DNA from 3 places in the Streptomyces sp. H27-D2 genome. Region 1 is predicted to be linked to each of the others. Evidence: riboswitches for the same ligand, from Rfam matches in the RefSeq annotation. Region 1 holds a riboswitch; each other region holds the start of a gene.
What was found. A riboswitch is a leader RNA that binds a small molecule or an ion and turns the genes downstream of it on or off. The one in region 1 is predicted to bind cobalamin.

Region 1 (9,797 bases):
CTGGTCGGCGACGCACTGGAGGTATTCGCGCATCGAGTCGGTGTTCATGCCCGGCAGACCGTCGCCGCACAGGTCGCGGCCGAACTGGAGCTCCGCCTCGACGGCCTCCTTGAGCATGTCCGTGACCTGCTGGGTGAGCGCGTCGTCGAACAGCTCGGGCTCTTCGCGGCGGACCGTGTCGACGACCTCGAACGCGAAGTTCATGTGCATCGTCTCGTCGCGGAAGACCCAGTTGGTGCCGGTCGCCAGGCCGTGCAGCAGGCCGCGCGAGCGGAACCAGTAGACGTACGCGAAGGCCCCGTAGAAGAACAGGCCCTCGATGCAGGCCGCGAAGCAGATCAGGTTGAGCAGGAACCGACGGCGGTCGGCCTTGGTCTCCAGCTCGTCCATCTTCTCGACCGAGTCCATCCAGCGGAAGCAGAACTGCGCCTTCTCGCGGATCGACGGGATGGTCTCGACCGCGTCGAACGCGGCGGCGCGGTCGTCCGGGTCGGGGAGGTAGGTGTCGAGCAGCGTCAGATAGAACTGGACGTGCACGGCCTCCTCGAAGAGCTGACGCGACAGGTAGAGGCGCGCCTCGGGGGAGTTGATGTGCTTGTAGAGCGTCAGCACGAGGTTGTTGGAGACGATCGAGTCGCCGGTCGCGAAGAACGCGACGAGGCGGCCGATCATGTGCTGCTCGCCGGGCGTGAGCTTCGCGAGGTCGGAGACGTCGGAGTGGAGGTCGACCTCCTCGACGGTCCAGGTGTTCTTGATCGCGTCGTGGAAACGCTCGTAGAACTCCGGGTAGCGCATCGGACGCAGGGTCAGCTCGAAGCCCGGATCCAGCAGGTTCTTCACGCGGTCCGGGTCGCGGGGGTCGCGCTCGGGCGTGGTCGTCTTCGTCGTCTTCTCGGGAGCGGTCGTCATTACTGGCAGGCCTCGCAGGACTCGGGGTTCTCCAGCGAGCAGGCGATGGCGTCGGCGGCCTCGTCGCTCGGCTGTTGCTGTACGGGGATGGGGACGGCGGCCGGGGCGGGCGAGGCGATGGTGGCCGCGGCTCCGGCGGCGCGGGCGATCCGGGTGGCCGGGCGCGAGCGCAGGTAGTACGTCGTCTTCAGGCCGCGCTTCCAGGCGTACGCGTACATCGAGCTGAGCTTGCCGATGGTCGGCGAGGCCATGAAGAGGTTGAGCGACTGGCTCTGGTCCAGGTACGGGGTGCGGGCCGCGGCCATGTCGATCAGCGCGCGCTGCGGGATCTCCCACGCGGTCCGGTACAGGTCGCGGACCTCGGCCGGAATCCAGTCGAGACCCTCGATCGAGCCGTTGGAATCGCGCAGCGCCTCGCGGGTCTGCGCGTCCCACACGCCCAGCCGCTTGAGCTCCTCCACCAGGTACGCGTTGACCTGGAGGAACTCACCGCTGAGCGTCTCGCGCTTGAAGAGGTTGGAGACCTGCGGCTCGATGCACTCGTAGACGCCCGCGATCGAGGCGATGGTCGCCGTCGGCGCGATGGCCAGCAGTAGCGAGTTGCGCATGCCGGTCGCGGCGATCCGGGTGCGCAGCGCGGCCCAGCGGTCGGTCCAGCGCGGCGTGACGTCGTAGTGGTCCGGGTGCAGCACACCGCGCGCGGCACGGGTCGAGGACCAGGCCGGGTGCGGGCCGTGCCGCTCGGCGAGGGCGCAGGACTGCTCGTACGCGGCCAGCATGATCCGCTCGGAGATCATCGTGGACAGCCGCTGCGCCTCGGCCGAGTCGAACGGCAGCCGGAGCTGGAAGAAGACGTCCTGGAGGCCCATCAGGCCCAGGCCGACCGGGCGCCAGCGCGAGTTGGAGGTCGCGGCCTGGTCCGTCGGGTAGAAGTTGACGTCCACCACGCGGTCCAGGAAGGTCACGGCGGTGCGGACGGTGCCGTCCAGCCGCTCCCAGTCGATCGCCTCGTCCAGCGCGCCGGCGTGCGCGCCCGGCGCGAGGTGCGCGGCGAGGTTGACCGAGCCGAGGTTGCAGACGGCGGTCTCGCCGTCGTCCGTCACCTCCAGGATCTCGGTGCACAGGTTCGAGGAGTGGACGACCTTGCCGGGCTCCGCGGTCTGGTTGGCGGTGCGGTTGGCGGCGTCCTTGAAGGTCATCCAGCCGTTGCCGGTCTGCGCGAGGGTGCGCATCATCCGGGCGTACATCGCGCGGGCCGGGATCTGCTTGACGTAGCGGCCCTCGGCCTCGGCCTTGCGGTACGCGGCGTCGAACTCGTCGCCCCACAGGTCGACCAGCTCGGGGGTCTCGGCGGGGGAGAACAGCGACCAGTCGGCGTCGGCGTCGACGCGGCGCATGAACTCGTCCGGGATCCAGTGCGCGAGGTTCAGGTTGTGCGTGCGGCGGGCCTCCTCGCCGGTGTTGTCGCGCAGCTCCAGGAACTCCTCGATGTCCGCGTGCCAGGTCTCCAGGTAGACGCAGGCCGCGCCCTTGCGCCGGCCGCCCTGGTTCACGGCCGCGACCGAGGCGTCCAGCGTGCGCAGGAACGGCACGATGCCGTTGGAGTGCCCGTTGGTGCCGCGGATCAGCGAGCCGCGCGAGCGGATGCGGCTGTACGAGAGGCCGATGCCGCCCGCGTGCTTGGACAGCCGCGCGACCTGGAGGTACCGGTTGTAGATCGAGTCCAGCTCGTCCTTCGGCGAGTCCAGCAGGTAGCAGGAGGACATCTGCGGGTGCCGGGTGCCGGAGTTGAAGAGCGTGGGGGAGCTGGGCAGGTACGAGAGGGTGCTGGTCAGCCGGTACAGCTCGCAGACCTCGTCGAGCGCCTCGACGGAGGTGTCCGCGGCCAGGCCGCAGGCGACGCGCAGCAGGAAGTGCTGCGGGGTCTCGATGACCTGGCGGGTCGTCGGGTGCCGGAGCAGGTAGCGGCCGTGCAGCGTGCGCAGGCCGAAGTAGCCGAAGCGGTCGTCCGCGCCATCGGCGAGCGCGCGCTCCACGACGGCGTCCAGCCGGGCCGCGTGGGTCCGTACGAACTCGGCGGTGGCGTCCGCGATCAGGCCCTCGCGGTGGCCGACCTCGATGGAGGAGGAGAAGGAGAGCGTGCCCTGGCCGGCCGCCTCGTCCGCGACGGCGCGGGTCAGCAGCCGCGCGGCGAGTCGCGAGTACGAGGGGTCGTCCGAGATCAGCCCGGCGGCGGCCTCGGTGGCCAGCGAGCGCAGCTCCGCCTCGTCGGAGCCGGCGTTGCGGCCACGCAACGCGGCGCCCGCGACCCGACCGGGGTCGGTGGCCGGAAGATCGGCGGTGAGGTCGGTCAGGGTGCGCAACAGCGCGGTCCCCGGACCGTCTTTCGGCTCGGCCGATGTTGCGGCTTCGGCGGGCGCGATGGTCACGTGGAGAGCTCCCTCGCTCGGCGGGGGCCGCCGGGGAAGGGAGCACGGGGGGCGCGTACGGGCGTGCCGGAACCGGAGTGGGGCACACCGCGCAGCGTCCACCGGCCCAACCCGCGGGGCCCGGACGAATTCGACGCCCGAGCCGTGAATGCCTCACGGCCACGGGCGCACCGTCGGCAGGTCCTCGGACTCGCGGTGTACGCGTCGGCGCACACCTGCACCGTTGCGGGACAGTTCCGGATTCACACCGGATTCCCCTGGGGCGACAGCGAGCACGAGCATACATCTAGTGGCACCCGCCGCGAGCACCACCACATCTTGTGTCGTGGCGTGCTGAATGCCGGAGTTGTGTGTTAGAGGGAGCTCTAAATCCCCAGCGGCCTGGCGGCCCTTGGGCCGGTGTCGGCGGGGCCTGGCCCGGGCGGCGGCCCCGCGCGGTTCAGGCGGCGCTGGGCCACTGCGCGCGGCCCTTGCGGGGGGTCTGGGGGACCGGTCCGGAAGAGGTCCGACGCGAGTTTCGGGCGGGCGTGTCGGCGGACTCCGTACGGGGCGCGCGCGGCTCCAGCGGGGCGCGCTCGGCGGCGCGCAGCTGCCGGGTGATCCGGCGGTCGTGGGCGTGTCCGACGAGCGAGGGGAGGGCCAGCAGGAGGAAGACGAAGAAGACGGCGACCAGGCCGAGGAAGGTGTCCATGACTCCACTGTGGCCGCGGCTCCAGTCCGTCGGCAGTGGCAGGACTGACGCAGTACCTCGAATTGCTGCCAACCACCCCCTCCCGCCGCCGCCCGCCCTCTGGGATGCTCGGAGCATGTTGAAAAACGTGGCCGCCGTACTGATCGACGGAGTCCAGCCCTTCGAACTCGGAGTCCTCTGCGAGGTGTTCGGCGTCGACCGCAGCGAGCAGGGTCTGCCCGTCTACGACTTCGCGGTCGCAGCCGCCGAGAAGTCGCCGGTCCGCATCCACAGCAGCTTCACCATAGACACCCCGTACGGCCTCGACCGGCTCGAAGAGGCCGACCTCGTAGCCGTCCCCGCGGGAGCCGACTTCGCCGCCCGTGAGTACCCGCCCGGCCTGCTCCTCGCGCTGCGCCGCGCCGTCGACCGGGGCGCCCGGGTGCTCAGCGTCTGCTCCGGCGCCTTCGCGCTCGGCGCGGCCGGCCTGCTGGACGGCCGCGACTGCACCACCCACTGGCGGCACTCCGACGAGCTCGCGGCCCGCTTCCCGCTCGCCCGCGTCCAGCCGGACGTGCTCTACGTCGAGGACGGCCCGGTGATCACCTCGGCCGGCACCTCGGCCGGAATCGACGCCTGCCTGCACCTCGTACGCCGGGAACAGGGCAGCGCCGTCGCCAACGCGATAGCCCGCCGCATGGTCGTCCCCCCGCACCGCGAGGGCGGCCAGGCCCAGTACATCGACCGCCCGCTGCCCCAAGGCCGCTGCGACACGGTCGGATCGGTGCTGGGCTGGATGGAACGCCACCTCGACCGCGAGATAACCGTCGACGACCTGGCCGCCCGCGCCCACATGTCCCCCCGCACCTTCGCCCGCCGCTTCCAGCAGGAGACCGGCACCACCCCGTACCGCTGGCTCCTCGGCCAGCGGGTCCTGCTGGCCCGCGAGTTGCTGGAGGGGACGGACGAAACAGTCGACGCGGTGGCCGCCCGCGCCGGCTTCGGCAACGCCGCGACCCTGCGGCACCACTTCGCCCGCTGGGTGGGGACGACCCCGCAGGCCTACCGGCGCACTTTTCGCGACCCGGCGGGGGCGCCGGAGGGGGCGGGGACGGTGGTTTCGGGGCGGGGGCGCGACGAAGCGCGCTCGGAGGCGTGAACGCGGTAGATCGCAAAGGCCGCTTGCCGGAGCCGAGAGCTTGGTAGCGTCCCGTAGAAACCGCCGAAGAGGTATCGAGACGTGACGGTCAACGAGGGTGAGTCGCTCAGGCTCTACCGGAAGGCACTGCGATACGCCCAGACGGATCCCGAGGTGTTCCTCGGCACAGCGAGAAGAGCGGCGGAGTCGATCCTCTTGGATGTCGCCTTGCAGGAAGCCGTCGGTTCCAAACCGACCCTGGAGTCCCTCCTGACGGTGCTGGCGGCCAAGGGACTGGTCCCGCCGAAGGTCGTCCTGGCCGTCCGGACTATTCAGAACTACGGAAACTACGGCAGCCACGCCCAGAAGGGCTCGGGCGAGGAGATATCCGCCGAGGACGTGCGCCCGTGTCTCAACGCGCTGACCCAGCTGGTGGTCTGGTACGGGCAGGCGAGCACGTCACTCGCGGAGAACGAGGCCCGGGAGGGACCCGCCAGTGCTCAGCGCGCGACGGGCACCACCCGGCTCGCCGATTCGACACTGATCGTGGTGAAGGCCGTGCTGCTCGGCTGCGGCTTCGAGCAGTTGCTGGCCCAGCACAACCACCGGCTCGCGTACGTCCAACTGCCCTGGTCGGACAGTCTGGTCAGGGATGTGTCGGGACGGCTGCTCGATGCCGCGATCTACAACGAGCAGCGGCTGCTCCGGCTGCTGGAGACGGAGGAGGAACTCCACTCCCGGGTGGTGACCGTCGGCAGGGTCGGATACTCGATGGGCGGCCGCAATTTCTACCTCCTGGCCGGCCGCGGCGGGCGCTGGGGCGGTGTGACGGGGCCGGAATTCCTGGCGAACCCGGCGGGGGCGCAGATCGCCGTGCCCAGGCACAGCGACATGTTCGACAACATCCTGGCGGCGTTCTCCACGGACGAGGCGGGCCTGCGCGGGATGGGGGTGCGGATTCTCGATGTCCCGCACCATCTCGGGCTGGAGCTCTTCCATCTGAACCAGGACGTCCTGGCCGTCGGCGGACAGAACCTGCGGATGCACGCGCGCGACGACGACGCCTACTTCGAGCTGCTCGACTCGGACATGCTGCCGCAGAGCGCGCAGGCGCGATTACGCGCGGCGGCCGCCAATGTGCTCGTCGCCAACCGCGAGTGGCTCGACGAACTGGGAGTGCGTCCGGGGGAGCTGCACCGGGAGCTGATGCGTTCCTTCCACGATGTGGGATCGGACGAGGACCGGTACGAAGGCCTGGTCCGGGATCTCGTCACGCACGCCGCTTTCCCGCCGACGAGCAGCGCGTCCAGCCGGGAGCGGCTGGTGCGCCATGTCCTGTTTGAGAGCTATCGGCTGGGGGATCCGTGACGGCTGGGGGATCCGTGACGGCCCGCAAGCGGGTGCTCGTCGCGGGCGGGACGAACTTCGACATCATCGTCCAGTCGGAGAGGCTGCCGGAGGAGCACGAGAAGCTCCGCGGCGGCGAGTACGCGGCGCTGCCCGGTGGGTCGGCGGCGAACACCGCCCTCGGGCTGGCGCGTCAGGGCTGTGAGGTGCGGCTGGTCTCCGCGGTGGGCGACGACGCGCTGGGCAGGTTGTGCCTCGACGATCTGCGAGCCGGTGGTGTGGACACTTCGCTGGCACGAGTGGACGCGTCCGCCCGGACGAGTATGGCGATCGTGCTCTCCTCCGGCGACTGCAAGCGGATGATGACCTTCGCGGGAGCGGACCGGGAGCAGGCGGTCGGCGCGGTCGCCGAGCGGGACGTGCGGGACGTGGACCATGTCCACGTCGTCGGCGAGCCCACCCCCGCGCTCACCCGTCTGGTGGATCTCGCCCATCGGGCGGGCCGTTCGGTCTCCGTCGAATGGAACGGCCGGGACATGAGCCGGCTCGCCCGGGGCGCGTCGCTGAGCTTCATGAACGCGGACGAGGCGGCGCGGCTGCCGGATGCGGTGCTGGAGGACCCGGCGGCCTCGGCGCGGCGGCGCGCGGAGTTGATCTCGGGCGATGTGATCCTGACGATGGGCTCGCGCGGCGCCGTATGGGCCTCGCCGCACGGGGAGCTGTTCCAGGAACCCACCGTGCGTGTGGAGCCTGTGGACCGCACCGGTGGCGGCGACGCCTTCAACGCGGGCGTCATCGCCGGGTGGTTGAGTGGAGACCCGCCGGGGACCTGCCTGCGCAGGGGCCTCGACGCGGCGTTGCATGTGATCACGAAGATAGGGGCACATCCGTGACCAAATGGCTTGGCGTGGCACTCCTCCCGTGCGCGGACCAGATGCGGTCCGCGATCCGGGTGCAGCAGGAGCTGGCGGGCGAGCACGAGTTGCAACCCCCGCTGGCGATGGACGGGAACCTCCCGCACGCCACCGTCTTCCAAGGGCCGTTCGTCGACAGCTTGGCGCCGGAGCGGGAACTGGCGGGCATCGTCGGCTCGGTGAGTCTGCCCAAGGAGATCCGGCTGGCCTCCACCGGCGTCGTCTACCAGCCCACGGGCTGGGTGTTCCTCGCGCTGGAGCGGACGCCCCTGTTGGACACGCTGCAGAGCGCGGTCCTCGCGGCTCTCGCGCCGCACCTCGACCGCGACGCCTTCGACACCTCGAAGGACACCTCCCGGTTCACCGAGAGCGAGCGCGCCAGTTACGCCCGGTACGGCTACCGGTACACGGGTGACGCGTACGCGCCGCACATCACACTCGGACGCGCTGACGAACAGGTCGCGTTCTCTCGCCGGGGCGCGGGTCCAGGGCGTCGAGGTGCTGCGGATGCCGCTGGCGGGTGACGGTTCCGGTCTGGCCGTCCTGCATGTGGATCTGGGCAGTGACCCGGTCGCGGCGCTGGAGGGACTCTGCCGGCTCGCGACCGGACCCGGAGGCGGCGAGGGGCGCACGGTCCTGGAATCGCTGCTGCCGGACGGAGTGAGCCTGCTCCTCGGGGCGGCGAAGTCGCGGACCCTGGCCCATGTGACGTTCGCGGACGGGCCGCGAGCGGTCATGTCCGCGCCGTACGACGGCTGGACGGCCGTGGAGCAGTGGCTCTGGCTCCTCGCCTCCGGCTGCTCGGAGGCGAGGTTCGCGCCGGACCCCGACGATCCCGGCACCCACTCCGGTACGGTGCGTTTCTCCGCGGACTGGAAGGCACTCGTCCTGCGGGACGGCACGGCCTTCGTGGGCATGTCCCCCGATCCGGGCGGCGACTGCTTCCACGCGGTGGCCGAAGCTCATGTGCACAGCATCTACCTGGACGCGCTGCTCGTCGGATGCATGCAGTTCCACGCGCTCAACGGGGTGGCGAACAATGTGGCGGGCACGGAGGCGGCGCAGCTCGACTCGGATGTGCTGGCCGAGCTGGAGTACCACCTGATGCACGTCAGGCGTCGCTTGTGGTTCAGCCACATCACGGTGCGCGGCAAGGGCAACGAGGTGTTACGGCAGTTCCAGGCGCAGCACGCGCTGCCGGAGCTGCTGGAGAACATCGTCAACGAACTGGCCGACGCCGGACGGCTGGTCGAAGCCCTGACGAGCCGGAGCGTGAACGCGGCGCTGGGCCTGTTGACCGTCCTCGGTCTGCCGGTCGGCGTCGCCTTCGCGGCCGGGGCGCTGTGGGCGGAGCCGCACCCCCGTCTCTTCCTGATGTCGACGCTCGCGGCGGTGGCAGGGGCCGTCGTACTGATGACGGCCGTGCGCCCGGCCCGGCAGATGCTGCGGGCGCTGTGGCGCAGAGGCCCGCGCTGACGCCCGTACGCCGACGACCCGGTGCGCTCCCGTATCCGGGGAAGGAGCACCGGGTCGTCAGGCGTTCACGAGGAGTGCCTCAGCGGGGTCGCCTGCGGCCCGCCGCGGCAAAGCGGCCGGCAGTCGGCTTCCGTCGCCGTATCAGCAGCAGCGGAAGCCCTCGCGGGGGTCGGCCTCCTGGGCGTCCGTGCGTTGGCGTTCGAAGGCGCGGCGGCTGAGTACCTCGGCGGCCGGGTCGTGGCCGCGGGTGTGGGCGAGGTAGCGGTCGTAGGTCGCCTCGCCGGAGGCCTCCCGCCAGAACCAGCGGAAGCGGGCGGCGGCCCGGCGCAGGGTCGCGCCGAGGGGTCGGGGGGAACCGGCGGTGCTGGGTCCAGCTCCCGCAGAACCCGCCGCCCCCGCCCTCACGCCGAGCCGCCCGGTGCCGAGGCGCTCACGTCATCCTTCCGGAGGCCGCCGTCGGTGCCGACGCCCGCCGCGACCAGTTCGGCCTTCTCCTCCGGGGTCGGGATGAGCCCGGCCGGGGCGACGTACGACGACTCGACGCGCGGCGTCTCCTGGAGCGGGGTGGAGCGCGGGTCGCGGATCGACTTCACGCAGACGCGTGTGGCGTCCGCGAGGACGAGCAGGACGAGGACCGCGAAGAGGATGGAGAGCACGCCGTCCACCGTGGAGTTGGTGACCACGGTCTGCATGTCGTCCATGTTCTTGGCGGGCGGCAGCACCTTTCCGGCGTCGATGCCGTCCTGGTAGACGGAGCGCTGGGTGAAGAAGCCCACCCGCGGGTCGCCCGAGAAGATCTTCTGCCAGCTCGCGGTGAGGGTCACCGCGACGTCCCAGAGCAGCGGGACGCCGGTCACCCAGGCCCACTTGAGGCGGCCGGATTTGATCAGCAGCGTGGTGCAGACGGCCAGCGC
Region 2 (9,797 bases), on a different contig from region 1:
GCGCCCGCCGCCGCCGCCGCCGCCCCCCCCGCCGCCGCCCCCGCCCCCCCCGCCCCGGGGGCCCACGCCGTACTCGGCGCACGCGGCGAGCGCCTTGCGGGTGAGCACGTCGGCCACCGCCTCCTGGAGCGACGCGGCTCCGTCCGCGACGGGGATCGGGCGGCCCGCCGCCCGGTGCTTCTCGGCCCAGCGCGCCGCGGCCGTCTTGAGCCCGGAGAACGAGAAGGCGTACGGATCGTCGCGGGGTCCGCTCAGCGGACGGGGGAAGGCGACGGCGCGCGGGTCACCGTCGCGCGCCGCCCGGTCGATGGCCGGGCCGCCGGGGTAGGACAGGCCGAAGACGCGGGCCGCCTTGTCGAAGCACTCCCCCGCCGCGTCGTCGAGGGTGTCCCCGAGGTGCGTGATCGGGTCGCGCGCCAGGTCCCGTACGAGCAGCAGCGACGTGTGGCCGCCGGAGACGATGAGCACCACGCAGGGGTCGGGCAGCGGCCCGTGTTCGAGGGTGTCGGCGGCGACGTGGCCCGCGAGGTGGTGCACGCCGTACAGCGGCACGCCCAGGGCGTAGGAGAGGCCCTTGGCCGCGCTGACGCCCACCTGGAGCGCCCCGGAGAGGCCGGGGCCGGTCGTCACGGCGACGGCGCCGATGTCGGCCATCCGCAGCCCGGCGTCCGCCAGCGCGGCCCTGACGACGGGCACGGCGGCCTGTACGTGAGCGCGCGCGGCGATCTCGGGGACCACACCGCCGAAGCGCGCGTGCTCGTCCATGCTCGACGCCACCGCGTGCCCCAGCAGCCGCCCGTCGCGGACGAGCCCCGCGCCGGTTTCGTCACAGGACGACTCGATCCCCAGCACCAGCTGCGAACCGCTCATGATCCACTCCTTCGGTCAGCCGCCCCACAGCTTAATTGCCGCTCATAAGCAATTGCATATCAGGTGCAATAGCTCACCGGGTGGGCCGGAATGAGGGCCTCGGGCGCGGTGCGCGGCACCCGACGCCGCGGAGCGCCTCCCCGCCAGGAAAGCCGAGTCGACCCGGGAGGCGGGCACGGCGCGCCCTCGCGCCCACCGCCGCCGCGAGCACCCGCCCAAGGCCGCCACCAGGGACCACAGCCGTCTCAAGAACGCGTCCGATATACGAACGGCCCTGTTCTGTGAACCCCCGTGCCCCTATGGTTGAGTCGCAGTCGGTTCGCCCTGCCCTCCAGGCAGGCGCGTCGTAAGAGGGAACCCGGTGAGAATCCGGGACTGCCCCGCAGCGGTGAGTGGGAACGACCGCCGTCATACGCACTGGATCCGACAGACCGGGTCCGGGAAGCGACGGCCAGTAGGAGCCAGGACCTGGACAGGACCTGGTGTGCCCACGAGTCCGAAGACCTGCCGCTGCCCGTGTGCGACCCCGCACGCGGTGATTTCGGTGGCCTCGTGGGCGGGCCGGCGGTAGCGGGCGGGCATGCGCTGCATGCGATTGCCGTGCCACTCCTTCGCGTCCTGACCCACCCCGAGGTCATCCCGCGACTCGCGAAGGAGAGTTCCGTGGCCAAGAATTCCACCACCGCCCCGTCATTCGCCACCGTCTACGGCTACCCCCGGCAGGGACCGAACCGGGAGCTGAAGAAAGCCGTCGAGGGCTACTGGGCCGGCCGTGTCACCGCTGGCGCCCTGCGGGCCGCCGCGAGGCGGTTGCGCCGGGACAACTGGCAGCAGCTGGCCGACGCCGGTGTCCAGGAGATCCCCACCGGGGACTTCTCGTACTACGACCATGTGCTGGATACCAGCGTGATGGTCGGTGCCATCCCGCCGCGGCACCGCGCCGCCGTCGAGGCCGACGCGCTCGACGGATACTTCGCCATGGCCCGCGGCACCCAGGACGTCGCGCCGCTGGAAATGACCAAGTGGTTCGATACCAACTACCACTATCTCGTACCGGAATTGGGCCCCGACACCGTCTTCACCGCGAACTCCGCCAAGGCGGTCGGCGAGTTGAGGGAGGCCATCGCGCTCGGCCGCACCGCGCGCCCGGTGCTCGTCGGCCCGGTCACTTATCTGCTGCTCGCCAAGCCCGCTCCCGGCGTCGCGGCCGATTTCGAGCCCATCACCCTGCTGGACCGGCTGCTGCCCGTCTACGCCGAGGTGCTCGCCGACCTGCGGGCGGCAGGGGCCGAGTGGGTGCAGCTCGACGAGCCCGCCCTGGTCCAGGACCGCACCCCGGCCGCACTGAATTCCACCGCCCGCGCCTACCGCGACCTCGGCGCGCTCACCGACCGGCCGAAGATCCTCGCGGCCGGCTACTTCGACCGGCTCGGCGAGGCGCTCCCGGTGCTGGCCAAGGCCCCGATCGAGGGCCTCGGGCTGGACTTCACCGGCCCCGCCGCCGGCAACCTGGAAGACCTGGCCCGGGTCGGCGGACTGCCCGGCAAGCGGCTCATCGCCGGTGTCGTGGACGGCCGCAACGTCTGGATCAACGACCTCGAAAAGTCGCTGGCCACCCTCGCCACCCTGCTCGGCCTCGCCGACCGGGTGGACGTCGCGCCGTCCTGCTCGCTGCTGCACGTCCCCCTCGACGCCACCGCCGAGCGCGAGGTGGACCCGCAGATCGCCCGCTGGCTGGCCTTCGCCCGGCAGAAGACCGCCGAGATCGTCACCCTCGCCCGCGGCCTCACCGAAGGCACCGGGGCCATCACCGCGCAGCTCGCCGCCAACCGCGCGGACCTCGCCTCCCGAACGGCCTCCGCGCTCACCCACGACCCCGCCGTACGGGCCCGCGTCCGCGCGATCACCCCCGCGGACTCGCACCGTCCGCAGACCTACACCGAGCGGACCCCCGCGCAGCGCGCCCGGCTGGGCCTCCCGCTGCTGCCCACCACCACCATCGGCTCCTTCCCGCAGACCGACGAGCTGCGCACGGCCCGCGCCGACCTGCGCCGCGGCCGGATCGACACCGCCGCCTACGACGAGCGCATCGCCACCGAGATCCGCGAAGTCCTCGCCTACCAGGAGAAGGCCGGGATCGACGTCCTGGTCCACGGCGAGCCCGAGCGCAACGACATGGTGCAGTACTTCGCCGAGCAGCTCACCGGCTACCTCGCCACCCAGCACGGCTGGGTGCAGTCCTACGGCACCCGCTACGTCCGCCCGCCGATCCTGGCCGGCGACATCTCCCGCCCCGAGCCGATGACCGTGCGCTGGACCCGGTACGCGCAGTCCCAGGCCCAGCGCCCGGTCAAGGGCATGCTCACCGGCCCCGTCACCATGCTCGCCTGGTCCTTCGTCCGGGACGACCAGCCCATCGGCGACACCGCGCGCCAGGTCGCGCTGGCCCTGCGCGACGAGGTCACCGACCTGGAAGCGGCCGGCACCGCCGTCATCCAGGTCGACGAACCCGCCCTGCGCGAGACCCTCCCGCTGCGCGCGGCCGACCGGCCCGGCTACCTGGCCTGGGCCACCGAGTCGTTCCGGCTCAGCACCAGCGGGGTCAGGGCGGACACCCAGATCCACACCCACATGTGCTACGCCGAATTCGGGGCGATCATGGGCGCCATCGACGACCTCGACGCCGACGTCATCAGCCTGGAGGCGGCCCGCTCGCACATGCAGGTCGCCGACGAACTCGGCGCGGCCGGCTACCCGCGCGAGGTCGGCCCCGGTGTCTACGACATCCACTCGCCGCGCGTGCCCGGCGTCGACGAGGCGACGTCGCTGCTCCGCAAGGGGCTGGGGGGCATCCCGGCCGAGCGGCTGTGGGTGAACCCCGACTGCGGTCTGAAGACCCGCGGTTGGCCCGAGGTGCGCGCGTCACTGGAGAGCCTGGTCGCCGCGGCCCGTGAGGTCCGTACCGAACTCGCCGAGGGCGAGAACGGCTGACCTGTCCGGGGCCCGGCGCACGCCGACGGCGTGCGCCGGGCTCCCCCTCCGGGACCGGACCGGACCGGACCAGCCCGGACCGGCGGGCGCACGTCAGCGCTGCGACTGGCGGGCCCGCGTCAGCGCTGCGACCGGCAGGCGTACGTCAACTCTGCGTTGGCGGGGCGTCGACCATGAGGACCACCAGGCCCTCGTCCGTATCGCGCCAGTGCCCGACCCCCTCGGTCAGAATCCGCTCCGCCATGTTCCAGTCATCGGGGGCGGCGGCTGCGAAGCCCCGCCATCCGCGGATCAGCAGCAGTCTGCCGTGACCGGCCGGGCACCAGGAGAGGTCGGTCAGGCAGTCCGCCAGCGCGTCCCAGTTGCGGCCGAAGTAACCGGGCAGCCGGAGCGAGCGGGCGCAGCGCTCCATGAAGGCGTTCTTGTCCCGCACCCCGTCCAGGTCGAGCAGCGCGGTCGCCCAGCCGGACTGCCGGGCCGCCACCACGGCTTGGCCCACCGGCAGTTCGGCGGGCCAGCGCAGCACTCCGGGCGGCGCGGTGCCGTCGAGCATCTCGGCGAGCAGGCCGGTCACGCCGGGTGGTTCGGGGGCCGTCATCGCAGTACCGCCTTGAAGGGTCAGCGCGCCGAGGGCGGTGCGGACCGCGCGCGGTGCGGGCCGGTGCAGCATGGCGCAGATGTTGCCACAGACAGCCGCGAGCGGCCGGTACATAGCGGTCGGCCGCCTCGCGTGCCCTCACGCTCCGGAAGCACGCCCGGGAACGGCCCCGCGACGCTTGCCCGCGCTTGCGGGATTCCGCCGCGCGCCCGCGTACGACCACACGTCACGAGCACCCGGCGCACGACGGCACGCCGCGCGCCGCCGGGCGGCTACCCCCCTACACGCCGTCCGGGTCCGCGCGGTCGAGGGCCGGGCGGGTGCCGGGGCCGGTCTCCTGGAGCAGGTAGTCGGCGGCGGCGGTGTCCGTGACCAGGCTGGTGACCAGCCCTGAGCGGAGTACGGCGCCGATGGCGGCGGCCTTGCGCAGCCCGCCCGCGATGGCGACGACCTCCGGGATGCGGCGCAGCCGGTCGGCCTCGACGGTGATGCAGCGCTCCCCGAGGTCACGGCCGATGCGGCGGCCGTCGGAGTCGAAGAGGTGGGCGGACATCTCGGCGGCGGCGCCGAGATCGGTGTAGTGCGCGCGCTCCTTCTCGGAGAGCATGTCGTAGACGGTGGAGATGCCGGCTTCCCAGGCGCCGATGGAGACGGCGGCGACGGTGACCTTGTCGAAGTACTCGAAGGCGCGGGCAATGCCGGTCTGGCCGCGCAGCGCGGCGGCGGTGGCGGGGTCGGGCAGCAGCATCGGCGCGTAGATCGGGTGCGCCTCGCCGCCGGAGACGGCCGCGGCCCTGCGCACCGCCTCGACCGAGCCGCGCTCGGCGGTGCCCGCGTCGTAGACGCCGGTGAGCTGCACGACGGTGCACGGTGCGAGCCGGTCGAGGGCGGCGGCCATGTGGATGGTGGAGCGGCCCCAGGCGAGGCCGAGCACATCGCCCTCGGCGACGAGTTCGCCGAGCAGTTCGGCGGCGACCTCGCCGAGGTTCTCCGGGTCGGCGGCGTCGTCCGTGGCCTCGGCCGGGGACTCGACGACGACCGCGTGCCGCAGCCCGTAGCGGGCGCGCAGCGCGTCGGAGCGCTCGGCGTCCAGCTCGGAGGGCACCCGGATCTCGATCCGCACGAGATCGCGCTCCAGCGCCGTCTCCAGGACCCGCGCGACCTTGAAGCGGCTGACGCGGAATTCCTCGGCGATCTGGATCTTGGACTTGCCCTCAAGGTAGAAGCGGCGGGCCATGGCCGCCGCCTGCACCAGTTCGGCGGGTCCCATCCGCATGGCTGACCGGCCCGTCGACACCGCGTTCTCCTCACTGTTCCAAGCATGTGGACTACCGCTTCATCCTGTCAGAAGCGGCGGTCCTTGATCAGCCCTTGACCCCGGCGTTCGCCTTTCACCGGGTGCCGAGCGCGCTCCGCGTGGCGCTGGGTGACGTTCAGTGCGCGCAGTGCCAGGCCGCGCCCGCCGCTGCCTGGTCGGCCTGCGCACGCAGTGAGCGTACGGCGGCGGCGGGGTCGTCGGTGCCGTAGACGGCGGAGCCTGCCACGAAGACGTCGGCGCCCGCCTCGGAGCAGCGCTCGATGGTCTCGGCGGAGACGCCGCCGTCCACCTGGAGCCACAGCTCCAGGCCGTGCTTGGAGATCAGCTCACGGGTCCGGCGGATCTTCGGCAGCATGATGTCGAGGAAGGACTGACCGCCGAAGCCGGGCTCGACGGTCATGATCAGCAGCATGTCCAGCTCGGGCAGCAGGTCCTCGTACGGCTCGATCGGCGTCGCGGGCTTCAGCGCCATGGCGGCCCGTGCGCCCTTGGCGCGGATCTCCCGCGCCAGCCGTACCGGGGCGGCCGCGGCCTCGACGTGGAAGGTGACGGAGCCCGCTCCGGCCTCGACGTACTGCGGCGCCCAGCGGTCCGGGTCCTCGATCATCAGATGGAGGTCGAGCGGGGTGTCGGTCGCCCTGCTGAGCGATTCGACGACGGGCACGCCGAGCGTGAGGTTCGGGACGAAGTGATTGTCCATCACATCGACATGGAGCCAGTCGGCGCCGTCGACCGCCTTCGCCTCTTCGGCGAGGCGGGCGAAGTCTGCGGACAGCATGCTGGGGTTGATCTGCGCGGCCATGCACCAAGACTGCCATGCCGGACGCCCCCGGCCTCAGCCGGAATCTCATATTCCATCCGAAGTACCCGCAAAACGTCCCTGAAATCTCCCCCGCCCGTGCCATGCTGGTGCCGCGCGGAGCTCTCGGGGACGGCATCGCGCACGCCACCTTCAGCGGGGGACGTCATGTCGGACGGTCGTCGGCAGGGTTTGGCCCGGCTGGTCTGCGGCCGTCGTACGAAGTGGCTGGTGGTGCTGCTGTGGGTGGTGGTCATCGCCGTCGCGGGACCGCTCGCCCAGAAGCTCACCGACGCGCAGAACAACGACGCCGCGTCCGAGCGGGGTGTGGGCCAGGACAGGCCGCCGCATCGCCCGCCGGCCGCCCGCCGGCCGTGCGCCGTCTGGGTGCGGGCGGGTCCGGAGCGGGGCCGGGCGAAGGCACCGGAGAGCCCTGAGTCGACGTCAGCCCGTCAGCGTCGAGCCGCCGATCACATCATCGGACCGCCGAGGTTCCCGGACCGGCGACACACACCGGCCGGTGACCTCTCGGGCCGGTGACCTCTCAGGCCGTCCGGCGCAGCAGCGCCAGATACATCGCGTCCGTGCCGTGCAGATGCGGCCACAGCTGCACGTCCGGGCCGTCCCCGATCGCGGGCACTCCGGGCATCAGCGGGCGGGCGTCGATCCACTCCACGGCGATGGGCGCCCCCGCCCCGCGCCCCTTCAGCACGTCGTCGACCACGGCCCGCGTCTCGGCCGGGTGCGGCGAGCAGGTCGCGTAGCCCACGACTCCGCCGACCCGTACGGCGTTCAGCGCTTCGCGCAGCAGCGCGCGCTGCAACGGGGCGAAGCGGGCCAGGTCCTCGGGCTTGCGCCGCCACCGCGCCTCGGGCCGTCGGCGCAGGGCGCCCAGGCCGGTGCACGGCACGTCGACCAGCACCCGGTCGAAGGAGCCGGGACGCCAGGCCGGGCGGGTGCCGTCGGCTGCGATCACCTGGTACGGACCGGGGTTGCCCGACAGGGACTGCTCGACGAGCCGCGCCCGGTGCGGCAGCTTCTCCGAGGCGAGCAGCGCCGCGCCGCGCTGGGCGGCGAGCGCGGCCAGCATCGCGGCCTTGCCGCCGGGCCCCGCACACCCGTCCATCCACCGACTGTCGGAACCCTCCAAGGGCGCGTTCGCCAGTGCGACGGCGACCAGCTGGCTGCCCTCGTCCTGCACCCCGGCTCGGCCGTCCCGCACCGCCTCCAGCGCCCCCGGCTCGCCGCCTTCGGAGAGCCGTACGGCATACGGCGACCAGCGGCCGGGCAGCGAATTGTCCGCGCCGACCGCTTCGGTCAGTTCCTCGACGGTGGACCGACCGGGCCGGGCGACAAGCGTCACCTCGGGCCGCTCGTTGTCGGCGTCCAACAAATCCTCGATGCCGGCCCTTCCGCCGCCGAGTGCGTCCCACATCGCGGAGACGATCCACCGCGGGTGCGAATGGACGATGCTCAGATGCTGCTCGGCGTCGTCCTCGTAGGCCGGAGCGACCCGTTCGATCCAGCCGTCGAGGTCATGCGCGGCGATCTTGCGGAGCACGGCGTTGACGAATCTGGACCGCCCGTCCCCGATCACGACCCGCGCGAGCTCCACTGTGGCGCTCACCGCCGCGTGCGTCGGAATCCGCGTCCCGAGCAGCTGATGCGCCCCCAGATTGAGCACATCGAGCACCGGCGGGTCGACCTCGCGCAGCGGCCGGTCGATGCAGGCCGCGATGACCGCGTCGTAGGTGCCCTGCCGCCGCAGCGTCCCGTAGACGAGCTCGGTCGCGAGCGCCGCGTCCCGCCCGTCGAAGTCACCGGCCTCGCGCGCTTTGCGCAGCAGTGGAGGCAGCACCAGGTTCGCGTACGCGTCCCGTTCGCCGACGGCGCGCAGCGCCTCGTAGGCGAGGACCCGCACGGGGTCCTTCTGGGGCTCGCGATACGGGCGGGTCTGCCGGGCAGGGCGACGGGACTGGTCATTCACGAGAAATGTGCTCCGGAGGTGGGATGACGAAGAGCCCCAGCCTACGTCGAGCCGCGCCCCGGGGCAGGAGGACCCCGTCGGGGAGGCCGCCGGGGCGGTGGTCGGCCGGAGCGGTGGAGGCCGCCGGAGCCGTGGTCGACCGGAGCGGTCGGGTCGGCCGGGGCTGCCGGGGCGGTGGTCGGCCGGAGCGGTCGGGTCGGGGCTGCCCGGACCGGGCCGTTCTGGGCAGTTGGGCCGGCCGGGCCAGCAGGGCCGGCCCTACGCCCCCAGCGCCTCGCCGGAGGCGATCCGCACGCCGCGCGCCCAGTCGGCCGCCCGCATCGGCTTCTTGCCCTGCGGCTGGACCCACAGCAACTCGACCGCGTGGCTGCCCGTCCCCACATACACCGCGTTCTTCGTGACCGACAGCTCACCGGCCGCCAACTCCGGACGGTCGGCGACCAGTCCCACCGACCCCACCGAACCTGCCGACCCCACCGACATGACCTTCAGCCGCTCGCCGCGGAACAACGTCCAGGACCCCGGCGCCGGAGCGCAGCCGCGTACCAGCCGGTCCACCCGCAGCGCGGGCGTCTTCCAGTCGACCTGGGCGTCCTCGACCCGGATCTTCGGCGCGAGCGAGACGCCCTCCTCCGGCTGCGCCACGGGGCGCAGCGTGCCGTCCTCGATGCCGTCCATGGTCGCGAGGAGCAGTCCGGAGCCCGCGAAGGCGAGCCGGGTCAGCAGGTCCCCGCTGGTGTCCGTCGGCCGCACCCCTTCGGTGAGCACGCCGAAGACCGGGCCCGAGTCGAGCCCTTCCTCGATCAGGAAGGTGGAGGCGCCCGTCATCTCGTCGCCCGCCAGCACCGCGTGCTGCACTGGTGCCGCGCCGCGCCAGGCCGGCAGCAGGGAGAAGTGCAGGTTCACCCAGCCGCGCGCCGGAATCTCCAGCGCGCCCTTCGGCAGCAGCGCGCCGTAGGCGACGACGGGGCAGCAGTCCGGTCCGATCTCGCGCAGCCGTGCCAAGAAGTCCTCGTCGCGGGGCTTCAGCGGCTTGAGCACCTCGATGCCGGCTTCCTCGGCGCGCTGTGCGACGGGGCTGGAGACCAGCCGGCGGCCCCGGCCCGCGGGCGCGTCGGGCCGGGTCACCACGGCGACGACTTCGTGCCGGTCCGAATTGATCAGGGCGTCGAGGGCGGGTACGGCGACCTCGGGGGTGCCGGCGAAGACGAGCCTCATCGGTGGGTGCACTACC
Region 3 (9,797 bases), on a different contig from region 1:
GCACGAGCACTCCGCCCACGGCGGGCGACACGGCGTTGAGCAGCAGGGCCAGCCGCAGGTCGTCCATGCCGACGATCGCGGTGAACGGATACTGCGGGGTGCTCGCGGCGGGGGCCGGGAGCAGGGAGTCGGCCGTGGCCGCGGATCCGGCCGGGGCCGGGGAGTTGGCAGTGGTCGGGGATGTCATGCGTCGCCGCCTTCCAGGTCGCCTTCGAGGTGCGGGCGCGTCGCGCGCGACCGCACCGGAGTCTTCGGGTCCGGCTCGGCCCACAGGCCGCGCCCGTCGGTCGCCGGCGGCCGTCCACCGCTGCCGCGCGGCGCCCACGGGCTGGTCTTCCTCATGAGCTCCTCACGGCGATCACGGCAGTCATGGCCGTCACAGCGATCACGGCAGGCATGGCATTCACGGCATTCACGGCAGTCGCGTTGGTCACGGCATCCCCGGTGGAATGAAGGGCAGCCCGGGCGGCACGCCGTCCTCGATCAGCCGCATCAGCGCGGCGGTGTCCGCGTGCTCCTCGATCAGGTCCCCGAGCCGGTCCAGCTGCTCCTCGCGCAGCGCCCCGAAGCTGGTGTCCGGAGCGGGGATGAACGACCGCCCCGCGTCGGCCGCCACGCGGCGCAGGAACGCGCGGCGAAAGCCGTCGCTCTCCAGCGAACCGTGCCAGTGGGTGCCCCAGACGGACCCCGACCGGCAGCCGTCCAGGAACGGTTCGCCGCCGCCGGTCAGTTCGGCGACGCCATGGTGGATCTCGTAGCCCTCGACGCGTTCGCCGAGCGCCTCGCCGACCGGTCTGGCGAGGGTCTTGTCCACGGCGACCCGGACGCGTACGGGCAGCAGACCCAGCCCGTCGACCGTGCCGGCCTTCGACTCGACGTCGTCCTCGATGCGCTCGCCCAGCATCTGGAAGCCGCCACAGATACCCAGCACCGGCCGCCCCTCCGCCGCCCGCCGCGAGATCGCGTCGGCCAGCCCGCGCTCGCGCAGCCAGCGCAGCGCCCGCACGGTGCCGCGGGTGCCCGGCAGCACGACGAGGTCGGCGTCTGCCAGTTCCTCGGCGCGGTCCACGAACCGCACGACCACGCCCGGTTCGGCGGCCAGCGCGTCCACGTCGGTGAAGTTCGACATCAGCGGCACGGCGACGACCGCGACCCGCAGCAGTTCCGCGCCGTACGGCGGTGCGACGACGCTCTCCCGGACGGCTCCGCGCAGCGAGACACGCAGCCCGTCCTCCTCGTCGATGCCCAGCCCGTGGGTGAACGGCAGTACGCCGAGCGTCGGCCGCCCGGTGAGGTCCTTGAGCATGTCCAGGCCGGGTTCCAGCAGCGTCACATCGCCCCGGAACTTGTTGACCAGGTATCCGGCGATCAGTTCCTGGTCCGCCGCCGAGAGCAGCGCCGTCGTGCCGAAGAACGAGGCGAAGACACCACCGCGGTCGATGTCCCCGACCACCACCACCGGCAGCCGGGCGGTGCGCGCGATGCCCATGTTCACGATGTCGGTCCGCCGCAGGTTGATCTCGGCCGGGCTGCCCGCGCCCTCGCAGATCACCGCGTCGTGCGTGCGCCGCAGTTCCGCCAGACAGTCCGCCACGGTCCCGAGCAGCGTCTCCTGCCGCCCCGCGTGATAGCCGCGAGCGCTCATCTCGCCGACGGGCTTGCCCATCAGCACGACCTGGCTGCTGCTGTCGCTGCCGGGCTTGAGCAGCACGGGGTTCATCAGCGCGGTCGGCTCGACGCGCGCGGCGGCGGCCTGCATCGCCTGCGCCCGGCCGATCTCCGCGCCTTCGCGCGTCACGAACGAGTTGAGCGACATGTTCTGCCCCTTGAAGGGCGCCACCTTCACGCCCTTGCGGGCCAGCCACCGGCAGATCCCGGCGGTGACCACGCTCTTGCCCGCGTCCGAGGTGGTCCCCGCGACCAGGAGCCCACCGCCCAGGCGGCCTTCGCCGCTGCTCATGAGTTCCCCTTCCGTACGGCCATGGGCCGCGGTTCTGCTGCCGGGCCGGTGACAGGGCTGCCCGCGAAACCCGTAGAGCAGGCAGAGGCCGCAGTGCCGTCGGATCCCGCGAAGCCCGCGGAATCCGCGAAGCCCCCCGAGCCCGCGATGCCCGTAGAACCTGCATACCCGGAGGATCCCGCCCACCCCCCGAGCCCACTCCCAAGACCGCGCCCGCGCAGCGCCCCGCGCCCGCGCAGCGCGACCCCTGCCACCCGCGCGACGGCGGACACCACCAGCGCCAGCGCACTCACCCGGCGTGAAAGCCGCACCGCGCGCTCGATGTCGCGCACTTCGACCGGACGCCCGCCGGCGTTCAGCACCGGCCGCTGCTCGGTCCGTCCGCCGTACGCGAGGCTGCCGCCGAGAGTCACCCCGAGCGCGCCCGCGAACGACGCTTCCACCGGGCCCGCGTTGGGGCTCGGGTGGCTGCCGCCGTCCTGTCGCCAGGCCCGCAGCGCGCCGCGCGGGTCGGGGCCGGCGAGTACGGCGAGGGCCGCGGTCAGCCGTGCGCCGGGCCAGCCGGCCACGTCGTCCAGCCGCGCCGAGGCCCAGCCGAACCGGCGGTATCTGGCGGACTTGTGGCCGACCATCGCGTCCAGGGTGTTGACGGCGCGGAAGGCGACGAGGCCGGGCACACCGCCCGCCGCGCCCCACACCAGCGCGCCCACGACGGCGTCGGAGGTGTTCTCGGCGACCGACTCGACCACCGCGCGCGCGATCTGCTGCCCGTCCAGCGCCTGCGGGTCACGGCCGCACAGATGCGGCAGCCGCTCCCGGGCGACGTCGAGGTCCCCGGCGGCGAGCGCCCCGCCGACGGCCCGCGCCTCACGGCCGAGCGAGGTCCCGCCGAGCACGGCGAAGGCGGCGGCGGCGGCCAGTGCGGTCCGGGCCGGCGCATGGCCGCGTACGGACCGGTGCAGCAGCGCGGCGCCCGCGGCCGCGCCGCCCGCGCACACCAGGGTGTGCAGCGCGCCGGCTCCGCGGTGGTCGCGCCACAGTCGGCGCTCGACGGCCGCGGCGGCCCGCCCGAAGGCGGCCACCGGGTGGCCGCGGCGAGGATCGCCCGCGACCAGGTCGGCGAGGAAGCCGAGCGCGACGCCGGACACATAGGAACCGGCAACGGATGAACCGGCAACGGATGAACCGGAGAGGCCGGACGCGGAGAGGCCGGACCCGGAAGACAGACCGGACCCGGAGATACCGGACGCGCGGGAAGGGGAAGGGGCGGAGGACGCCCCGGAGGAGCGGGCGGGAGCCGTACGTGAGACGGGATCGGCACGCGTCATCGGGGTCAGGCCGCCGTCGCGCCTCGGTGGGGTGTCACGGGTGGCGGTACGGGCGTACGGCTGCGGCCGGGCATGGCGAGGGTCCTCACTCAGGGTCCGCGCCCTGGTTCGACGTGACCGGCGAGGAGAGTTCCTGGCTCCCGGATCGGCGCTCTCCCCGGTCTTCCGGCTCCGTCTCGTCGAGCCGTGACCCGGATGGCGGGGGAGCGCTCCCCGGTAACAGTGGCGGGACCGCGCCGGATTCACACCGGCTTCCTCTTCTGTCGCCGTTTGGCCTCGGCAGTCCACCACGCCCGGGAACAGCCGTCAACTCACCTTTGACCTGCGACGGGAGAGTGTGGGCGGACCCACAGGGGCCCCGTCACGCGAAGACCCGCCGGGCGGTACGCGCTGTTTCGCGCGTACAGCCCGGCGGGTCCTTCAGTGCGTTCCCCGTGCTTTCCGACGCTCGTCGTCAGGCGACGATCAGGAAGATGCCGTACGCCACGGCCGCCAGGCACAGCGCGAAGCAGGCGTACGCGCCGGAGCGCGCCAGCGCGGTGGGCGCCGTGGTCCCCGCCACGACGGCGGTGTCCGTGCCGCCGGCCTGCTGCGGCTTACGGGACGTACCGACGATGCCGAGGGTGAACAGGCACACGATGCCGACGGTGACCACGACGCTGACGCCGAAGACCTCGCCCAGTGCTGACCATTCGATGTTCATGAGGATGCTTCCTTAGCTGCCGACCGGAGCCGGGCCGGTCAGACCGCCGCTTTGGCGGGATCATGGGCGGGGCTGACGGGGCGGGCGGCATGATCCGAAGCCGGGGAGGCGGGGGAAGGCAGGGACCCGGCGGGGGTCACCGCGGAGCCAGGATCGACCTCGTCCTCGACCTCGTCCTCCGACTCCGGTGCGACGAGCGAACCGGTGGTGGGCGGCGGCGCGACCGAGCGCATCGCGGCGGTGATGACGCCCACGGACTCCCGTTCCGTCCCCGCGCCCTCGGCGTCCGTGCCGGCGGGCGCGGGCGCGTTGACGTTGGTGTGGTCCACCGGCTTGCGGCGCGAGGCCAGCCAGATCGCGCCGCAGGCCAGTACGGCGAGCACGGCGACGGTGGCGATGCCCCAGGCGCCCTGGTCGGCGAGGAGCGCGGCGCCCGCGGCGACCAGGCCGGCGGCCGGCAGGGTCAGGCCCCAGGCGATGACCATCCGGCCTGCCGTGGACCAGCGCACCACGCCGCCCTTGCGGCCGACTCCCGAGCCCATCACGGCGCCGGAACAGACCTGGGTGGTGGAGAGCGCGAAGCCGAGGTGCGAGGACGACAGGATGACGGCCGCCGCGCCGGTCTGGGCGGCGAAGCCCTGCGGCGGCTGGATGTCGGTGAGGCCCTTGCCCATGGTGCGGATGATGCGCCAGCCGCCGAGGTAGGTGCCGAGCGCGATGGCGACGCCGGCCGAGGCGATGACCCACAGCGGCGGGTCCGAGTCAGGGACCAGCACACCGCCGGTGATCAGCGCGAGGGTGATCACGCCCATCGTCTTCTGCGCGTCGTTGGTGCCGTGCGCGAGGGAGACCAGCGCGGCGGAGGCGATCTGGCCGGCGCGGTACCCCTTCGCGGTGTCCTCCGGGTCGCGGTTGCGGCCGATCCGGTAGGTCAGCCGGGTCGCGGCCATCGCGGCGAGACCGGCCACGATCGGCGCGGCCACCGCCGGGATCAGCACCTTCATGACCACCGCGTCGCCGTGCACTCCGCTGGTGCCGACTGCCACCAGGGTCGCGCCGATGAGGCCGCCGAAGAGTGCGTGCGAGGAGCTGGACGGCAGTCCGGCCAGCCAGGTCAGCATGTTCCAGACGATCGCGCCGACCAGTCCGGCGAAGATCACTTCGGGTCTGATGCCGACGCTCTCATCGATGATGCCGCCGGAGATCGTCTTGGCCACCTCCACGGAGAGGAACGCGCCGACGAGGTTCAGTGTCGCCGACATCGCCACCGCGGTCTTGGGCCTCAGGGCCCCGGTGGAGATGGTCGTCGCCATGGCGTTGGCTGTGTCGTGGAAGCCGTTCGTAAAGTCGAACACCAAGGCCGTGACGATCACGATCCCGATGAGAAGCGTGATGTTTTCCATTCACCCAGGCAATCAGTTCGAAGGTCAGTGGCACGGCGACCGTAGGGATACCGAATGAACGGAAGGTGAACTGAGGCGGGCTATGCGGTGTCGCAACTCCCGCCCTCCGTCGGGCGACTGGGGCGCGGGCGACAGAAGTCGTCTCGGGTCAACCTCGGGAGAAGCGCTTGAGCTGGGAGAGTGACCCGTTGAAGAGGTTCTGGTCACCCGGCAGCCGGCCCCGCTCGGCGTACTGCCAGATCGTCGAATACGACCAGCCGCTCGGCATCGGACCGGGCGAGGAGTGCCAGTTCGCCAGCCAGAGCGCGTGGTTCCGGCCGAAGCGGCGGCTGCCCCCTGTGCAGCTGTTCCACCACTTCGCCGTGGTGTAGATCACCGGCCGCCGGCCGGTGATCCGCTTCACTTCCCCGCTGAAGGACTTGATCCAGCCGACCATCCCGGCCTGGCTCCGGCCGTGGCACATCGAGCCGTACGCGGCCTCCAGATCGACGGCGGGCGGCAGCGTCCAGCCGTCCGCCGACCACCTGCCGCCGTGCCGCAGGAAGTACGCGGCCTGCCGCTTTCCTGACGATTTGCCCGGGAGTGCGAAGTGGTACGCCCCGCGCAGCATCCCGGCGTCCCGGGCTCCCCCGAACTGCTGTGAGAAATAGGGATTGCGGTACGAGGTGCCCTCGGTCGCCTTCACGTAGACGAATTTCGCCCCCTCGCTCCTCGTCTGCTCCCAGTCCACGTTCTTCTGGTGCGATGAGACGTCGTACCCCCGTGGCATCCCGGCCGCCGAGGCGATCGGCGGTTCGCTGAGGGCGGTGCCGCTCAGGGCCGGCGCGGCGACGGCGGCGGCGATCGCGCGACCCCAGCGGCTCGGCGCGTGACGGTCGCGGGCCATGGGTACCCCCGATGACAGAAGGCGGACAGATCATCGGGAGGTTATCGAACAATACCGGCAAAACGGTTGATCACATGCCGATTCGAAAAAGTGTCACTCATATGCTGATATGACGAGATGTCAGGGTGTCGGTATGCCGGGGTGCGGATGGGCCGACACGCGAAAACGCGGCTCCGCGGCGCCCACCGACAGGGCCGACCGGCAGAGCCCGTCGACAGGGCCCACCGACACCCACAGCCAGATCCCGCGCCGCCGGAGCCCGCGCCGCAGCCGCCTGTCAGGATCTCCGCAGGAGGTGGCAACCGATGACGCGACAGCACGCCACGGACCGACATCACGCCACGGACAGCGAACGGGCCTGGGCCGAACTGGTGGCCACGGCACGCAGGACGACCGCCGACGGCCTGGTCGTCGGAACCTCGGGCAACGTCTCCGTACGCGTGGGCGACACCGTCCTGGTGACCCCCAGCGGAGTCCCGTACGACCGGCTCCGCCCCGAGGACGCGGTCGCCGTCGACCTCGACGGACGGCAGCTCACCGGGACGCTCACGCCCACCAGCGAACTCCCCATGCACCTCGCCGTCTACCGGCACACCGACGCCGCGGCCGTCGTGCACACCCACGCCGTCCACGCGAGTGCCGTCTCCACCCTCGTCGCCGAGCTGCCGCTCATCCACTACATGGCCGCCGCCCTCGGCGGCCCGGTCCGGGTCGCCGACTACGCCCTCTACGGCAGCCCGGAACTGGCCGCGAACACCCTGCGCGCACTGAGCGGGCGCACCGGCTGCCTGCTCCGCAACCACGGCACCCTCACCTACGGCGACACCCTGGACCAGGCGTACGACCGCACCGCGCAACTGGAGTGGATGTGCCGGGTCTGGCTCACCGCCCGTTCCGTTCCCGGCCTCACGCCGTCCCTGCTGTCCCCCGAGGACCTACGGCTCGCGGCGGAGAAACTCCGCGGATACGGACGATCCGGCTGACCCCGGCGTCACCCGCCCGGCCACGCCCGCTGGCCGCCCGGCGCGCACCCGCCCACACTGTGGAGGATGCGCCCGCGTACAGCGGCGGCAGTGGCCGCCACCACCGTGATCGGTGCCGGGGCGACCGCGGTGGCGGTCGGCCGGTACGCCAGCGACGCCGCCCTCAAACCGTCCTCCCACGGCTCACTGCCCGGCGAGGCCAAGCTGACGGTGCACGCCGCCGCGGCCGGCCTGGTCACCCTGACCCGCTCGCCGGCCTCGCTGCGCCCCGGCGCCTACGGGCTCGGCGGACCCGGCTGCCACGCGATCGTCGGCCCGGTGGCCGACGACGCCCCGCACCGGCCCGACACCGTCGTGCGCCGGGTCGAACGGGTCACCCATGGCGTCCTCCGCCCCGGCCTGCGGATGCGGCTCACCCCGCAGGTCCACATCGGCAACCCCGGCGACGCCCTCGGGCTCGACTACGCCGACGTCGACGTCCCCGGTGAACTCGGCGCGCTGCCCGCCTGGTTCGTGCCGGCCGTCCGCGACACCTGGGTGATCACCGTGCACGGCCTCGGCACCACACGCGCCCACCCGATGGTCGTCATGCCGTTCCTGAACGGCCTGCGGCTGCCGGTGCTCGACCTCGCCTACCGCGGCGACCCCGGAGCCCCGCGCTCCGCCGACCGCCTCGGGCACCTGGGCGACACCGAATGGCGCGACCTGGACGCCGCGATCCGCTACGCGGTGCGCTACGGCGCCCGCCGCGTCATCCTGCACGGCTGGTCCACCGGCGCGACGATGGCGCTGCACGCCGCCGCCAACTCCGGGCTGCGCCACCGGAGCAGCGGAATCGTCCTGGACTCGCCGGTGCTCGACCGGCAGGCGACCCTGCGCGCGCTGGCCACCGCGCACAGCGCCCCGCGCGCCCTGCTGCCGCTCGTCGTACGGGCCGCCCAGGGCAGCGCCGGCGCGCACCTCGACGCCTTCGCCGAGGCCGCCGACCCGGCCAGGCTGTCGGTGCCCACGCTCATCGTGCACGGCCCGGACGACACCCTCGCGCCGTGGGGCGCCTCACGCGAACTCGCCCGGCTGCGCCCCGAACTGGTCACCTTGCACACTGTCCGGCGCGCCCCGCACGCCTCGATGTGGAACGCCGACCCGAACGGTTACGAAGAAGCACTCCGACGCTTCCTGATACCCCTTATGTGACCCTGTTACGCCCACTTTTGCAGCTTCTTGTCCGGTTGGCCGCGCAGCTCGTCCGGTGGGGCGAACGGGGGAGGCGCATGGGTGGCGAAGCAGCAGGACCGATTCCGATTGGGCTTTCGGGCCGTCAGCGGGAAGACTGCACCCGTGACGTCCCGTACCCCGCGCGACTCCCGACCGCTCCGAGACTCCCGGCTCCGCCTCGTCCCCCGGCAGCCGATCGCAGCCGCCCGCATGGCGGTCACGACCCGCCGCACCCGACCGGCCCCCCGGCCGCCCGAGGGCACACCGCCTCCCGCGGAGCTGGCCCGGCAGGCGCGGGACGGCCTCGCCGAGGCGGTGCGAGTCGCCCGCTGGGCCGACGCCGAACCGGGCCGCGGCGCCGCCGGCGCGCTCTCCCGACGCGAACTCGCCCAGGCCGCCGAGGCGCTCAGCCGCACCCTGGCCGAGGTGCGGGCCGACTGGGACCGGGCCAGGCTGGCCGGACTCATCGAACTGCACAACGGATCGGTTCGCCCCGGCTGGCGGCTGCGCGCCTGGGACCGCGACGACACCGCCGTGCTGCGCGGCTGGGTCGCGCTGTTCGACGCCTGGTCGCTCGCCCACCCGGTGTCCCGCGATCCGGCCTGCGCCGCCGCGGGGCCGGCCGTGGTCGCCGAGGTGATCGAAGCCGCTCCGCAACTGCTGTCCGTACTGCACCTGAACGGCGGTCCGGTGCCCGCCGCGACCCTGCTCGACCTGCTCCAGCAGCGCGTCGCGGAGATCCGCGCCGAGCGCTGCGAGGTGCCCGCGGCGGGCGTCGCACCAGCGGAAGCCGTGGCCGCCGTAGCCGCTGATCCGGTCGTGGAGCCTGCCGCCGGACCGGCCGACGGCCTGCTCCCCGCGCTGCTGGGCTGGGCCCTGGCGGGCCTGGGCTCGGTCGGCGCGCTGACGCTGCGCGGCGCGACGGCCGAGGCCGCGCTCACGCCGCTCGGCCACTGGGCGGTATGGACCAAGCTGGAACAGATCTGCGTCGCCGCGCAGAGCCCGGCGGGCAACATCGAGCAGACCGCCGAGAACATGCTGCGCGGTTGCGCCCGGCTCACCCCCGGTCCGGCCCGCGCCGAGTACCGCGCCTGGCTCGCCGCCCGGCCCGTCGGCAGCGCCGTCACCGAACTCCTGGAAGTGGCGCGCGGCGACGACTCACTGCTGCGCGGCCTCGCCTTCGAGGCGCTGCGCGCCGTGGGCGGCCCGGCCGAACCCGCCGTCCGAGCCGCCGCGAGCGAGGCATGGCTGCGGCCGTACGCCCTGCTGTGGCTGGTCGAGCACGAGGGGGGCGACCCGGAGGACGCCCCCGATGTGCT

Region 2: it holds a riboswitch for cobalamin, as region 1 does, so the genes downstream of both, metE (5-methyltetrahydropteroyltriglutamate--homocysteine S-methyltransferase) here and QMK28_RS25135 (ribonucleoside-diphosphate reductase subunit alpha) in region 1, are expected to answer to the same signal.
Region 3: it holds a riboswitch for cobalamin, as region 1 does, so the genes downstream of both, QMK28_RS15680 (cobalamin biosynthesis protein) here and QMK28_RS25135 (ribonucleoside-diphosphate reductase subunit alpha) in region 1, are expected to answer to the same signal.

What each region holds. Positions count from the first base shown of each region.
Region 1 covers NZ_JAYMZR010000076.1:4,485-14,281, forward strand. Annotated here, with positions in the region: gene QMK28_RS25130 (ribonucleotide-diphosphate reductase subunit beta) at 1-795, opposite strand, end outside; gene QMK28_RS25135 (ribonucleoside-diphosphate reductase subunit alpha) at 909-3,338, opposite strand; cobalamin riboswitch at 3,497-3,620, opposite strand; gene QMK28_RS25140 (hypothetical protein) at 3,778-4,029, opposite strand; gene QMK28_RS25145 (helix-turn-helix domain-containing protein) at 4,145-5,167, shown strand; gene QMK28_RS25150 (DUF4145 domain-containing protein) at 5,249-6,514, shown strand; gene QMK28_RS25155 (carbohydrate kinase family protein) at 6,529-7,386, shown strand; gene QMK28_RS25160 (hypothetical protein) at 7,383-7,931, shown strand; gene QMK28_RS25165 (hypothetical protein) at 7,915-8,883, shown strand; gene QMK28_RS25170 (YbdD/YjiX family protein) at 9,025-9,213, opposite strand; gene QMK28_RS25175 (carbon starvation CstA family protein) at 9,285-9,797, opposite strand, start outside.
Region 2 covers NZ_JAYMZR010000006.1:57,059-66,855, forward strand. Annotated here, with positions in the region: partial or broken gene tsaD (tRNA (adenosine(37)-N6)-threonylcarbamoyltransferase complex transferase subunit TsaD) at 1-870, opposite strand, end outside; cobalamin riboswitch at 1,169-1,395, shown strand; gene metE (5-methyltetrahydropteroyltriglutamate--homocysteine S-methyltransferase) at 1,534-3,861, shown strand; gene QMK28_RS04210 (barstar family protein) at 4,007-4,531, opposite strand; gene QMK28_RS04215 (sugar-binding transcriptional regulator) at 4,740-5,735, opposite strand; gene rpe (ribulose-phosphate 3-epimerase) at 5,893-6,579, opposite strand; gene QMK28_RS04225 (hypothetical protein) at 6,745-7,116, shown strand; gene QMK28_RS04230 (RsmB/NOP family class I SAM-dependent RNA methyltransferase) at 7,121-8,563, opposite strand; gene fmt (methionyl-tRNA formyltransferase) at 8,822-9,781, opposite strand.
Region 3 covers NZ_JAYMZR010000035.1:6,074-15,870, forward strand. Annotated here, with positions in the region: partial or broken gene QMK28_RS15665 (VWA domain-containing protein) at 1-67, opposite strand, end outside; gene QMK28_RS15670 (hypothetical protein) at 184-342, opposite strand; gene QMK28_RS15675 (cobyric acid synthase) at 431-1,960, opposite strand; partial or broken gene QMK28_RS15680 (cobalamin biosynthesis protein) at 2,173-3,108, opposite strand; cobalamin riboswitch at 3,396-3,595, opposite strand; gene QMK28_RS15685 (hypothetical protein) at 3,743-3,991, opposite strand; gene QMK28_RS15690 (inorganic phosphate transporter) at 4,030-5,394, opposite strand; gene QMK28_RS15695 (lysozyme) at 5,543-6,280, opposite strand; gene QMK28_RS15700 (class II aldolase/adducin family protein) at 6,586-7,263, shown strand; gene QMK28_RS15705 (alpha/beta hydrolase) at 7,330-8,457, shown strand; gene QMK28_RS15710 (hypothetical protein) at 8,602-9,797, shown strand, end outside.